Regions from separate parts of the Cupriavidus sp. 2KB_3 genome, predicted to be linked through region 2. Evidence: predicted binding sites of a transcription regulator. Region 2 holds the regulator's gene; each other region holds the start of a gene.
The links. The regulator FNR, encoded in region 2, switches genes on or off when oxygen is low (the NO sensors DNR and NnrR bind a similar motif). The targets are predictions, from matches to a motif close to TTGATNNNNATCAA.

Region 1 (3,272 bases), on a different contig from region 2:
TGCCAGTCGCCGGTCTGCTTGGCCCGGCGCAGCGCCTGCGCCAGCGAGGCGGGCGGAATCACGTAGCCGATGCGCAGCTCCGGAAAAATGGTCTTGGAGAACGTGCCCACATAGGCGACAACACCGTCGTGGTCGAGACTCTTGAGCGAGTCCATCGGCCGGCCCTCGAAGCGGAATTCGCCGTCGTAGTCGTCCTCCACGATCAGCGCGCCGCGCCGCTGCGCCCAGTCGAGCAGTGCCAGCCGGCGTTCCAGGCTCATCGGCATGCCGAGCGGAAACTGGTGCGAGGGCGTGACATAGACGATGCGCGCGTCCGCGGGCAGGGCGCTGACCACGATGCCGTCCGCGTCCACGGGCACCGGCACGACCCGCGCGCCCGCCGCCGTGAAGCTCATGCGGGCAGGCGGATAGCCGGGATCTTCCATCGCCACCACGTCGCCGGGCCGCAGCACCACGCGCCCCAGCAGGTTCAGCGCCTGCTGGGCGCCCTGGGTCATGATCACGTCATGCCAGTTACTGACCACGGCGCGGCTGAAGGCCAGGTAGCGCGACACTGCCAGCCGCAACTCCGGCTCGCCGGCCGGGTCGCGGTAGCCGGCCGGTGCGCGCGCCTGCACGCGTACCGCATGGCTCACGCAGCGGCGCCATTGGTCGAACGGGAACAGGCGCTTTTCGGTCACGCCGCCCATGAAGTCGTACTCGGGGGAGACGCCCTCCTGGCGCATCGGCAGCGCGTCCGGCATCGATTCCCAGAGCGGGTCCGCCGGCTGCAACGCCGTGGCGTGCGTGGGCACGTTACCGCGCCGGGTCATGGTGGCCGCCACGAAGGTGCCCTCGCCGGTGCGCGAGCGCAGATAGCCCTCGGCGGTCAGCCGCTCGAAGACATCGAGTGTTGTCTTCCGGGAAACACCAAGTTGCGTGGCAAGCTCGCGCGTCGATGGGAGCCGCTCGCCCGGTGCCAGGCGGCCGTCGAGAATGCCGGCGCGCAACTGGCGATAAATCTGACTGGCCAGGCCGTGGCGGCCTTCGATGGTCAAGTGGACGTTCATGGTCGGGGGCAATGGGGAACGGGGCGGAAAGCCGCGCTGGAGCAGGCGCTGGCGCCATTCTAGTTAAGTTGCATCTTTGATGCAATTTAAGGTAATTCGGAAAAACCGGGCTGCAAGGGCAGGGGCCGAAGCGGCCATCTTGCGGGCGATCACCTCGCATGGGTGCCCCGATTCAGTGCCCTCTGCGCGCCCCCTGTGCGTAACGCGCCTGCAACGTCCGGCGGCGGTGGTCACCCAAAAATCTCAGGAAGTGGCTATGGGCGCCAAATCGCCCCGTGCGTAATCTGCGCAGGACTCGTCTCATGCCTGCCGGCAATGCCATGAATACCATCGCCATTCTGCTCTCCGCGTTCCTCCTTTCGGTGATCGCGCTGGCGGCCTTTATCTGGAGCATGCAGAAGGGCCTGTTCGATACTTCGCCAGCCGCCGCGCGGGTGATCTTTGCCGAGGGCGAGGCCGGGCACCCCGAGGATCCCGCCTCGGCGCACCTGACCCCCGGGCTGGACGACCCTTCCCGCGATGCTGCCGATGCATCTTCCGCGCCAGTCGTGTTCCTGTTCATCTGCTGCGCCATGGTGTGGCTGGTGGTGGCGTCGATGGCCGGGCTCACCGCCTCGATCAAGCTGCACGAACCGGACCTGCTCGCCAGCGTGCCCTGGCTGTCCTTCGGCCGCATTCGCACCATCCACCTGAACGCCGTGGCCTACGGCTGGGCGCCGATGGCCGGGCTGGCCATCGCCCTGTTCCTGCTGCCCCGCCTGCTCAAGACGGCGCTGGTGGGCGCGCGCTGGGCGGTGCTGGGCGCGGCGGTGTGGAATGCGGGGCTGATTGCCGGCATCGGCAGCATCGGCGCAGGGATTTCCGATGGCTTGGAGTGGCTCGAGATTCCCTGGCAGGTGGACATCCTGCTCGTGGTGGGCGGCGCCTTCGTGGGCGTGCCGCTGGTGCTGACGCTGGTCAACCGGAAGGTGGATCACCTCTATGTGTCGGTCTGGTACATGGGCTGCGCGCTGTTCTGGTTCCCGGTGCTGTTCCTGGTGGCCAACGTGCCCGGCGTGCACTTCGGCGTGGAGCAGGCCACTATGAACTGGTGGTTCGGCCACAACGTGCTGGGGCTGTTCTACACGCCGCTGGCGCTGGCTTCCATCTATTACTTCCTGCCGAAGATCATTGGCCAGCCGGTCAGGTCGTACGGGCTCTCGCTGCTGGGCTTCTGGGCGCTGGCGTTCTTCTACGGGCAGGTGGGCGGCCACCACCTCGTGGGCGGGCCGGTGCCCGGGTGGCTGATCACGCTGTCCATCGTGCAGAGCATGATGATGCTGATTCCGGTGATCGCGTTCTCCATCAACCAGCATCAGACGCTGCGTGGCAACTTCCGCCGGCTGATCGACTCGCCGACGCTGCGTTTTGTCACCTTCGGCGGGATGATGTACACGCTGAGTTCCATCCAGGGCTCGTTCGAGGCGCTGCGCGCGGTCAACCGCGTGGCCCACTTCACGCACTACACGGTGGCCCACGCCCATCTGGGGCTGTACGCCTTCGTCAGCTTCGCGTTCTTTGGCGCGCTGTACTTCATCGTGCCGCGCGTGACCGGCCGCGAATGGCCGTACCGCTGGATGATCTACATGCACTTCTGGCTCGCGGCGGGCGGCATCGGCATCTATTTTGTCTTCTTGAGCATTGGCGGCTGGCTGCAGGGGCTGGCCATGCTGGACGCGGCGCGGCCGTTCATGGACTCGGTCGCCGTGACCCTGCCGTACCTGCGCGCCCGCTCGCTGGGCGGGGCGCTGATGCTGGCCGGCCACCTGTTCTTCGTGACGAACTTCGTCTGCGCAGTCTTCGGCCTCGGGCCCAATCGTGACCGCCCGGCGCTGTTCCACCAGGGCCGTCAGCGCAAAACCAGCCAGCCGGGCCAAAAACCTGCCGAGGGAGTCTGAACCGTGAACAATGAGAGCGCCCTGCTGGCGGGGGGCATGACCATGCTGGCGCTGGCCACCAGCGCGCTGGTCGTCCTGCCGTATCTGCAACTCCAGGACGTCAAGCCCACCGAAGGCACCAAGCCCTATACCGCCGCGCAGCTGCGCGGGCGGGAGGTCTATATCGCCAACGGCTGCATCTACTGTCATTCCCAGCAGCCCCGCGACAGTTCTTACGCGCCGGACGACAAGCGCGGCTGGGGCCGCGTGGCCGTGGCCGGCGACTATTACTACGACAAGCCGCACC
Region 2 (3,272 bases):
AGCGTGATGGTCGACCGCGATACCTTCGTGGTGACCTATGACGTAGGTCGAGGCGAGCCGCGCGGCAGCCGATCGCGCAAGGCGGACCGGCACACCGCCGGCATTGGCGATTGTGTCAATTGCAGCATCTGTGTGCAGGTCTGTCCGACCGGGATCGACATCCGCGACGGATTGCAATACGAGTGCATCGGCTGCGGAGCTTGCATCGACGCCTGTAACCAGGTCATGGACAAGATGGCCTATCCGCGCGGCTTGATCCGCTACACCTCCGAGAACGCAATGCGCAAGGGCCTGTCGGCGGTGGCGGCGCGCAGGCGGCTGTTCCGCACGCGGACGATCATCTACGCGGTGATCTGGTCGGTGCTGGTAGGAGGCTTTATCGGGTCGCTGGCGATGCGCGCACCACTCAAGGTCGATGTCATCCGCGATCGGGGTGCCTTGGGTCGCGAGGTCGAAGGTCGATGGATCGAGAACGTGTACCGGCTGCAACTGATCAATACCACCGAGGCTCCGATGCGCGTCCGGGTACAGGCGACGAGCGCGGCGCTGCAAGGGCTGACCATTGAGTACGACAAGTCGGCGGAAACGCTTGCGCCCACGTCGAACCGCCTGTTGCCCGTGCGCATCCGTATCCCGATCGACCACGCGCCGCAGGGCACGCACAAGATCCGCATCACGGTCACGGGGGAGGGCATGGACGATGCGCGGGAGCGCGCGCAGATCCAGGAAGCGACCAGCTTCATCGTGCCGCGCGGACTGTAGTGCGGGTCATCCAGGAAATTATCGACGCAAGGAGTAGGCAATGACAGCGCAACAAATCAAGCCGTGGTGGAAGGAACCGTGGCCGTGGTTGCTGATGAGTGGCCCGCTGGTGGCGATGATCGGCTGTGGTGTGACGATCTGGCTCGCCAATACCCACGCCGACGTGCCGGTGCGCGATGCTGCGCGGCATGGGCTGGTGGTGGAAAAGTTGGATGGGTCCGCCGCGCGCGCCGCCGCCCATGTCAATGAGACGGCGAGGCGGCCATGAGACTACGCTGGCTGATGTGGGTGATGTGGCCAGCGTTTCTGATCGGCGGCGTGGCTACGGCAACGGTGTTCTCGATTGTGGATCCCAGTGACCTGAGCTTCTTCGGTCATCCGGTCGACGCGTCGCGCGAAGCGGTCTACACCGTGGGATTCTTGCTGGCGTGGCTGTTCTGTGCCTTGTCGAGCGGCTTGACGCTCTACACCATGCCGACGCCGCTCAGCGATACCGATGAACTCGAGTAGCCCGCGCACCACCGCTGGCGAGGCGGCCTCAGCAGGATCGGTTGTAGATCTGCTTGATGCCGGCCATGTCGATGAGCTTGACGTGGCGCTGGCGGATCTGGATCAGGCCCGCCTCGGCAAATCGGGAGAACAGGCGGCTCACGGTCTCCAGTTTCAGGCCCAGATAGCTGCCGATCTCCTCGCGGCTCATGCGCAACACGAACTCGCTAGACGAGTAGCCACGCGCCGACAGGCGCTCGGAAAGATTGACGAGGAACGCGGCGAGCCGCTCCTCGGCGCGCATCGAGCCCAGTGTCATCAGCATGACCTGGTCCTGCGAGATTTCCTTGCTCATCAAGCGCAGGAACTGGGTTTGCAGCGAGGGCAGGTCACCCGAGAGCGCCTGCAGCTCGCTGAAGCGTACGACGCAGACTTCGGCGTCCTCGAGGGCCGTGGCATCGGAGGCATGCTGCATCTCGCCAAGGCCATCCAGGCCGACGATCTCGCCGGGCAGATGGAAGCCGGTGATCTGCGAGCGGCCATCCTCGAGCGTCACGTGCGTCTTGAGCGTGCCGAAGCGCACGGCATAGACGGCGGTGAGCGGATCGCCCATGCGATACAGCGTTTCGCCCTTGTGCACGCGCACGCGTTCCTGCACGAGCGTGTCCATCTTCAGGAGGTCCTGCTGCGACATGCCTACCGGCAGACAAAGCTGGCCCATCCCGCACGTGGAGCAACGGGGCGAGATCTCGGTGACGGGAATGGAGGTAAGCAATTGAGGGCTCTTGGTGATGCGCATTGCAGCAGGGGCGCGACAAATCAATTTTACCGCGTGAAGTGACGCCGAAGCGAGGGACCGTTGCCATTTGGTGTGCTTTTCAGCGTTTTTATCGTTGCGTTGTTTGGTGGCGTCCACTGTGCCGCGATGTGCGGCGGCATTGCGATGGCGGCCGAGCAGCGCGCGCCGGTGCGCGTGCCAGTGACGATCCATCGCTCGCCACGTGGCTGGCTCGTCGAATTGCTGGCGATGCACGCCGGACGCCTGACTACCTACGCGTTGCTGGGGGCCGTCATGGGTGCCGTCGGCGCCACCGCATGGAAGCAGGACTATCTGCCCGTGCAGCGGTGGCTCTATGGCGCAGGCGGGGCGATGCTGGTGATGTCGGGCTTCTGGTTGTTGCGTGGGCGCACCATGCGGGCGGCGGGCCTCGAGGCGCTTGCGGTGCGCGTGGCCCAGGGAGCGGTCGGCCGCGTGGGCGCGCTCGGTATCCGCCTGCCCGCGGGCTTGGCCCGGCATACGCCGCTCATGAGACGCTTCGGCTTGGGGCTCGCCTGGGGGATCGTGCCGTGTGGGATGGTCTATGGGGCACTCGCGATGGCGCTGCTGGCCGGCAATGCGGCGTCCGGCGCGCTGGTACTGTTCGCCTTCGGGCTGGGAACGCTGCCAAACCTGCTGGTGATTTCGGGGCTTTCAGGCTATGTGCGCCATTTGTCGCGCCGGCCGCTGCTCCGGGCGGTGGCGGGGGTGCTGATCATCGGCTTCGGCATCGTGGGCGTGGCGCGGGCGGTCTGGCTGCCCGAGACGCTGGCGGCGCATGGGTTTTGCGTGGTGTTTTGAGACAATTCCGAGTGGGGGGGCAGGCCAGCCGGGTTCATGCCATTTGCCACGTCGGGTGGCGGGCGGGTTGCGGACGGGGCCGGGAATGCCATACAATCGCGAGAACCACGGTATCGCGCCACGTAATTCCCTGGCGTCGCCGGGCCGGCATCCCTGATCTGGGATGCGTGTCCATGGGTCCGAGGCAGCGTTGGCTTGCCGGATCCGTCCCCACAGTTCATCCGGTTCAAAAGATCTGGTTTAAAAGGCCGGGCGGCCTTGTGGAGTGGTGGCGCAGGCGCAGGACGAAGCTTGTCCGGGCCGATATCCGTTTTTTCTTGCCGCCTTGGCAATCTGATTGTCCTGGCGAATGTCCGCTCCAAGGGGAAGGGTTCCGCCTGCGAGGGTAAAGGCGAGAGCGCGA
Region 3 (3,272 bases), on a different contig from region 2:
CCTTTCCCGGCCCGGCCAGAAAGGTATGGTCATCGGTCTCGCCAGGCGTTGGACGCTTGAGTCAGGCACGAAGCCCGCCCGGGTCCTGCGCTGCGTACGCCATAACCGTTGATGCTGGACACCACGGTCAAGTCTGTTGACGTACGCCCCTGTCTGCCGTGTGCCGCATTGCGCGGCGCGGTGAGACGAGGGCGGCTACTCCCCAATGGAAGTCGTAATTGTACTAAAAGGCGGCGGACACTGTCCACCGCCTTTGGCATCGTTGCTGGGAAGCGCGGGTCAGGTCAGACCGGCACGGGCGAGTTGTCGCTGGTCTGGCGGCCGCGGAAGTCGGTCCAGCACAGGGCCTTGAAGTCGTACAGCTTGCAGCGGCGCGCGGTGCGGAAGTACCAGCGCCACGAGAAATTCTCGATGATGATGCGGCCCGGCAGTGCATGCTCCAGCAGGGCCTGGGCGCGTTTGAGCCGGTACAGCGGCACGCTCATGTCCACGTGGTGCGCGGTGTGCTCCATGATGTGGTGGAGCGCGGCGCCGATGCCGAAGCGGAAACGCAGGTGCACCGTGGTCGAGACGAACGGCTGGGCCTTGGCCCACATCGACTTGGTGTCATACCACGCCACGCTCGTGTGCGTGTGGTGGACATACAGCACGAAGCCCACGGTCAGGTTCCAGATCAGGAACGGCAGCACGAAGCCGGCGCCGACCAGGCCCAGGACCGACTGCTCCGTGGCCACGGCCAGCCACGCCAGCGCACCGATCCAGATGGCGCCGAAGCTGGCCACCAGCGTGCAGTCCCACATGAAGATCGCGCGGCGCGTGGCCATCTGGCGCTTGCTCGGGAAAAACAGCTTGAGCCACCAGATCTCGATCAGGTAATAGAGTCCGGCGCCGAAGCCATTGCGATAGACCCGCTCCATCACCCGGCGCCAGCGCGGCAGCGCGCGGAATTCCTCGAGCGAGTAGGGCGCCCAGACGAAATCGAAGCCCTTGAGGTTGGTGTACCCATGGTGGACCACGTTATGGCCGACTTCCCACAGGCTGTAGGGCGTGAGCGACGGCAGGAACGTCAGCCGGCCGAGCCATTTGTTCAGGCCGCGGCGGTCGGTCAGGCTCTGGTGGCAGGCATCGTGGCCGATGATGAACAGCCGGGCGATGACCAGGCCCAGCAGCACGCCGAGGCCCAGCTTGGCCCACCACTGCGGCGCCAGCACCACGCCGGCCAGCACGGCGGCGAAGATCGCGTAGTCGAGCGCGAACAGCGTCAGCGCGCGTGCCACGCTGCGCTCGCCGAGCGGAATCAGCCAGCCACGGATGGTCTTGCGGTTTGGGAACGGGGCCTCGAAGGCGATCGGTTCCGGCAGGGGAACGCCGGCGAGCTTGCGGGGCGGGTGGGCAGGGTTGGAAGCCGGCTCAGCGGTTTGGGCCGGCGATAAATCCAGAGGTCGGGCAGTCATGTCTGTCTTTTTGGGTCTGTCTTGGCGCACCCGATAGCCGGGGGCGGGCAATGCGACAGCCTAGAAGGCTTTGATGACGATTGTGTTGATGCTGGTCAAGGCGGACGGGCGACAACCCGTATTTGCGTGCCGTCCGTCGCCCATAAGCGATCAGCCCGCCAGTTCCCGCGTGGCTTCGCCCATGATGTAGACGTTGTCCACTACGCGGTCATCGCCCAGCATGGCAAAGGCGAACAATTGTTCCTCGAGCGTCTCGGAGCGGCTGCTGCGGCGTGCGATCAGCGGCGTGGCCTCGGGGTCCAGCACCAAGAAATCGGCCTCGCAGCCCACCGAGAAGCTGCCGATGCGGTCCGCCCAGCCCAGCGCCTCGGCGGCGCCGCGCGTGGCCAGGTAGAACATGCGCAGGGCGGTCAGGTGATAGCCGCCCATGCGCGCCACCTTGTGCGCCGCGTTCATCGTGCGGAACATCGAGAACGAGGTGCCGCCGCCCACGTCGGTGGCCAGCGTCACGTTCAGGCGGTGGGCATCGGACTGGTGGAAGTCATAGAAGCCGCTGCCCAGAAACAGGTTCGAGGTGGGGCAATGCGCCACGGCGGCGCCGCTGTCGGCCAGCCGGCGGCGGTCGTCCTGGTCGAGGTAGATCGCGTGGCCGTAGAACGCGCCGGGGCGCAGCAGGCTGTAGCGGTCGTACACGTCCAGGTAGCTGCGGGCGTCGGGGAACAGCTCGGCCACCCATTTCACCTCGTCGCGGTTCTCGGCCACGTGGGTCTGGATGAAGGCGTCCGGATGGGCACGCGCCAGTTCGCCGCAGGCGGCCAGTTGCGCCTCGGTGGAGGTCGGCGCGAAGCGCGGCGTGATGGCGTAGGCCAGCCGGCCCTTGTTGTGCCACTTCGAGATCAGGTCGGCGGAGTCGCGCGCACCGCTTTCGGCCGTGTCGCGCAGGAAGTCGGGGCAGTTGCGGTCCATCAGCACCTTGCCCGTGATCATGCGCAGGTTGCGGTCCTGGCTCGCGCCGAACAGCGCGTCTGCCGACGTGGCGTGCACCGTGCTCCAGACCATCGCCGTGGTGGTGCCGTTGCGCAGCAGTTCGTCGGTGAAGAACTCGGCCACGGCGCGCGCGTAGGCGGGCTCGCTGAAGCGGCGCTCCTCGGGGAAGGTGTAGGTGTCGAGCCAGTGCAGCAGGCCCGGCGACGGCGACGCGATGATGTCGGTCTGCGGATAGTGCACGTGGGTGTCGATGAAACCCGGCACGAGCAGCTTGCCGCGATGGTCGATCACCTCGGCGCCGGCCGGGATGTCGCGCGCCAGGTCCTCGTACAGCCCTACGGCGGCAATGCGGCCGTCCGTGACGAGCATCAGGCCATCTTCCCAATATTGATACGCCTCCTCATGGAACTGCGGATCGCGCAGGAAGTGGAGGATGCGGCCGCGGATGGCGCGGGTCGTGGCGGGATTGGGGGAAGTCGTGGTCATCTTCTCGTCTCAGGGGCGGCCGGACCTGGGGTCCGGCATCGTGTTTATGCGCCCGGTCAGGTCGTGGGAGCCGTCGCGGGCGGATTCTCGGGCGTGGCGGACCAGAAATGGTCCACTTCGGCCAGGTACTCGGCCTTCTGCTTGGCGGGCAGGAAAGCCGCTTCGAAACTGTTGCGGGCCAGCTTGTAGGCGTCGGCCGCGTCCAGCGGCAGCGCCGCGAACGAGGCCTCCCAGTTGGCGTTCATGTAGCCGCCGAAATAGGCCGGATCGTCCGAATGCAGCGTGACGGCCACGCCGGCATCGAGCAGGCGCTTCATCGGGTGGTCGCGCAGGTCGGGGTAGACC

Region 1: the regulator FNR is predicted to act here: its motif matches at 1,126-1,139, upstream of AB4120_RS05315 (cbb3-type cytochrome c oxidase subunit I).
Region 3: the regulator FNR is predicted to act here: its motif matches at 1,540-1,553, upstream of AB4120_RS21620 (fatty acid desaturase).

What each region holds. Positions count from the first base shown of each region.
Region 1 covers NZ_JBFRHD010000004.1:133,037-136,308, forward strand. The annotation lists gene pdxR (MocR-like pyridoxine biosynthesis transcription factor PdxR) at 1-1,049, opposite strand, end outside; gene AB4120_RS05315 (cbb3-type cytochrome c oxidase subunit I) at 1,370-2,986, shown strand; gene AB4120_RS05320 (cbb3-type cytochrome c oxidase subunit II) at 2,990-3,272, shown strand, end outside.
Region 2 covers NZ_JBFRHD010000019.1:103,697-106,968, forward strand. The annotation lists gene ccoG (cytochrome c oxidase accessory protein CcoG) at 1-762, shown strand, start outside; gene AB4120_RS20350 (hypothetical protein) at 803-1,030, shown strand; gene AB4120_RS20355 (hypothetical protein) at 1,027-1,272, shown strand; gene fnr (fumarate/nitrate reduction transcriptional regulator Fnr) at 1,301-2,026, opposite strand; gene AB4120_RS20365 (sulfite exporter TauE/SafE family protein) at 2,111-2,869, shown strand.
Region 3 covers NZ_JBFRHD010000021.1:82,162-85,433, reverse strand. The annotation lists yybP-ykoY riboswitch at 44-216, opposite strand; gene AB4120_RS21620 (fatty acid desaturase) at 285-1,454, opposite strand; gene guaD (guanine deaminase) at 1,605-2,927, opposite strand; gene AB4120_RS21610 (adenosine deaminase) at 2,984-3,272, opposite strand, start outside.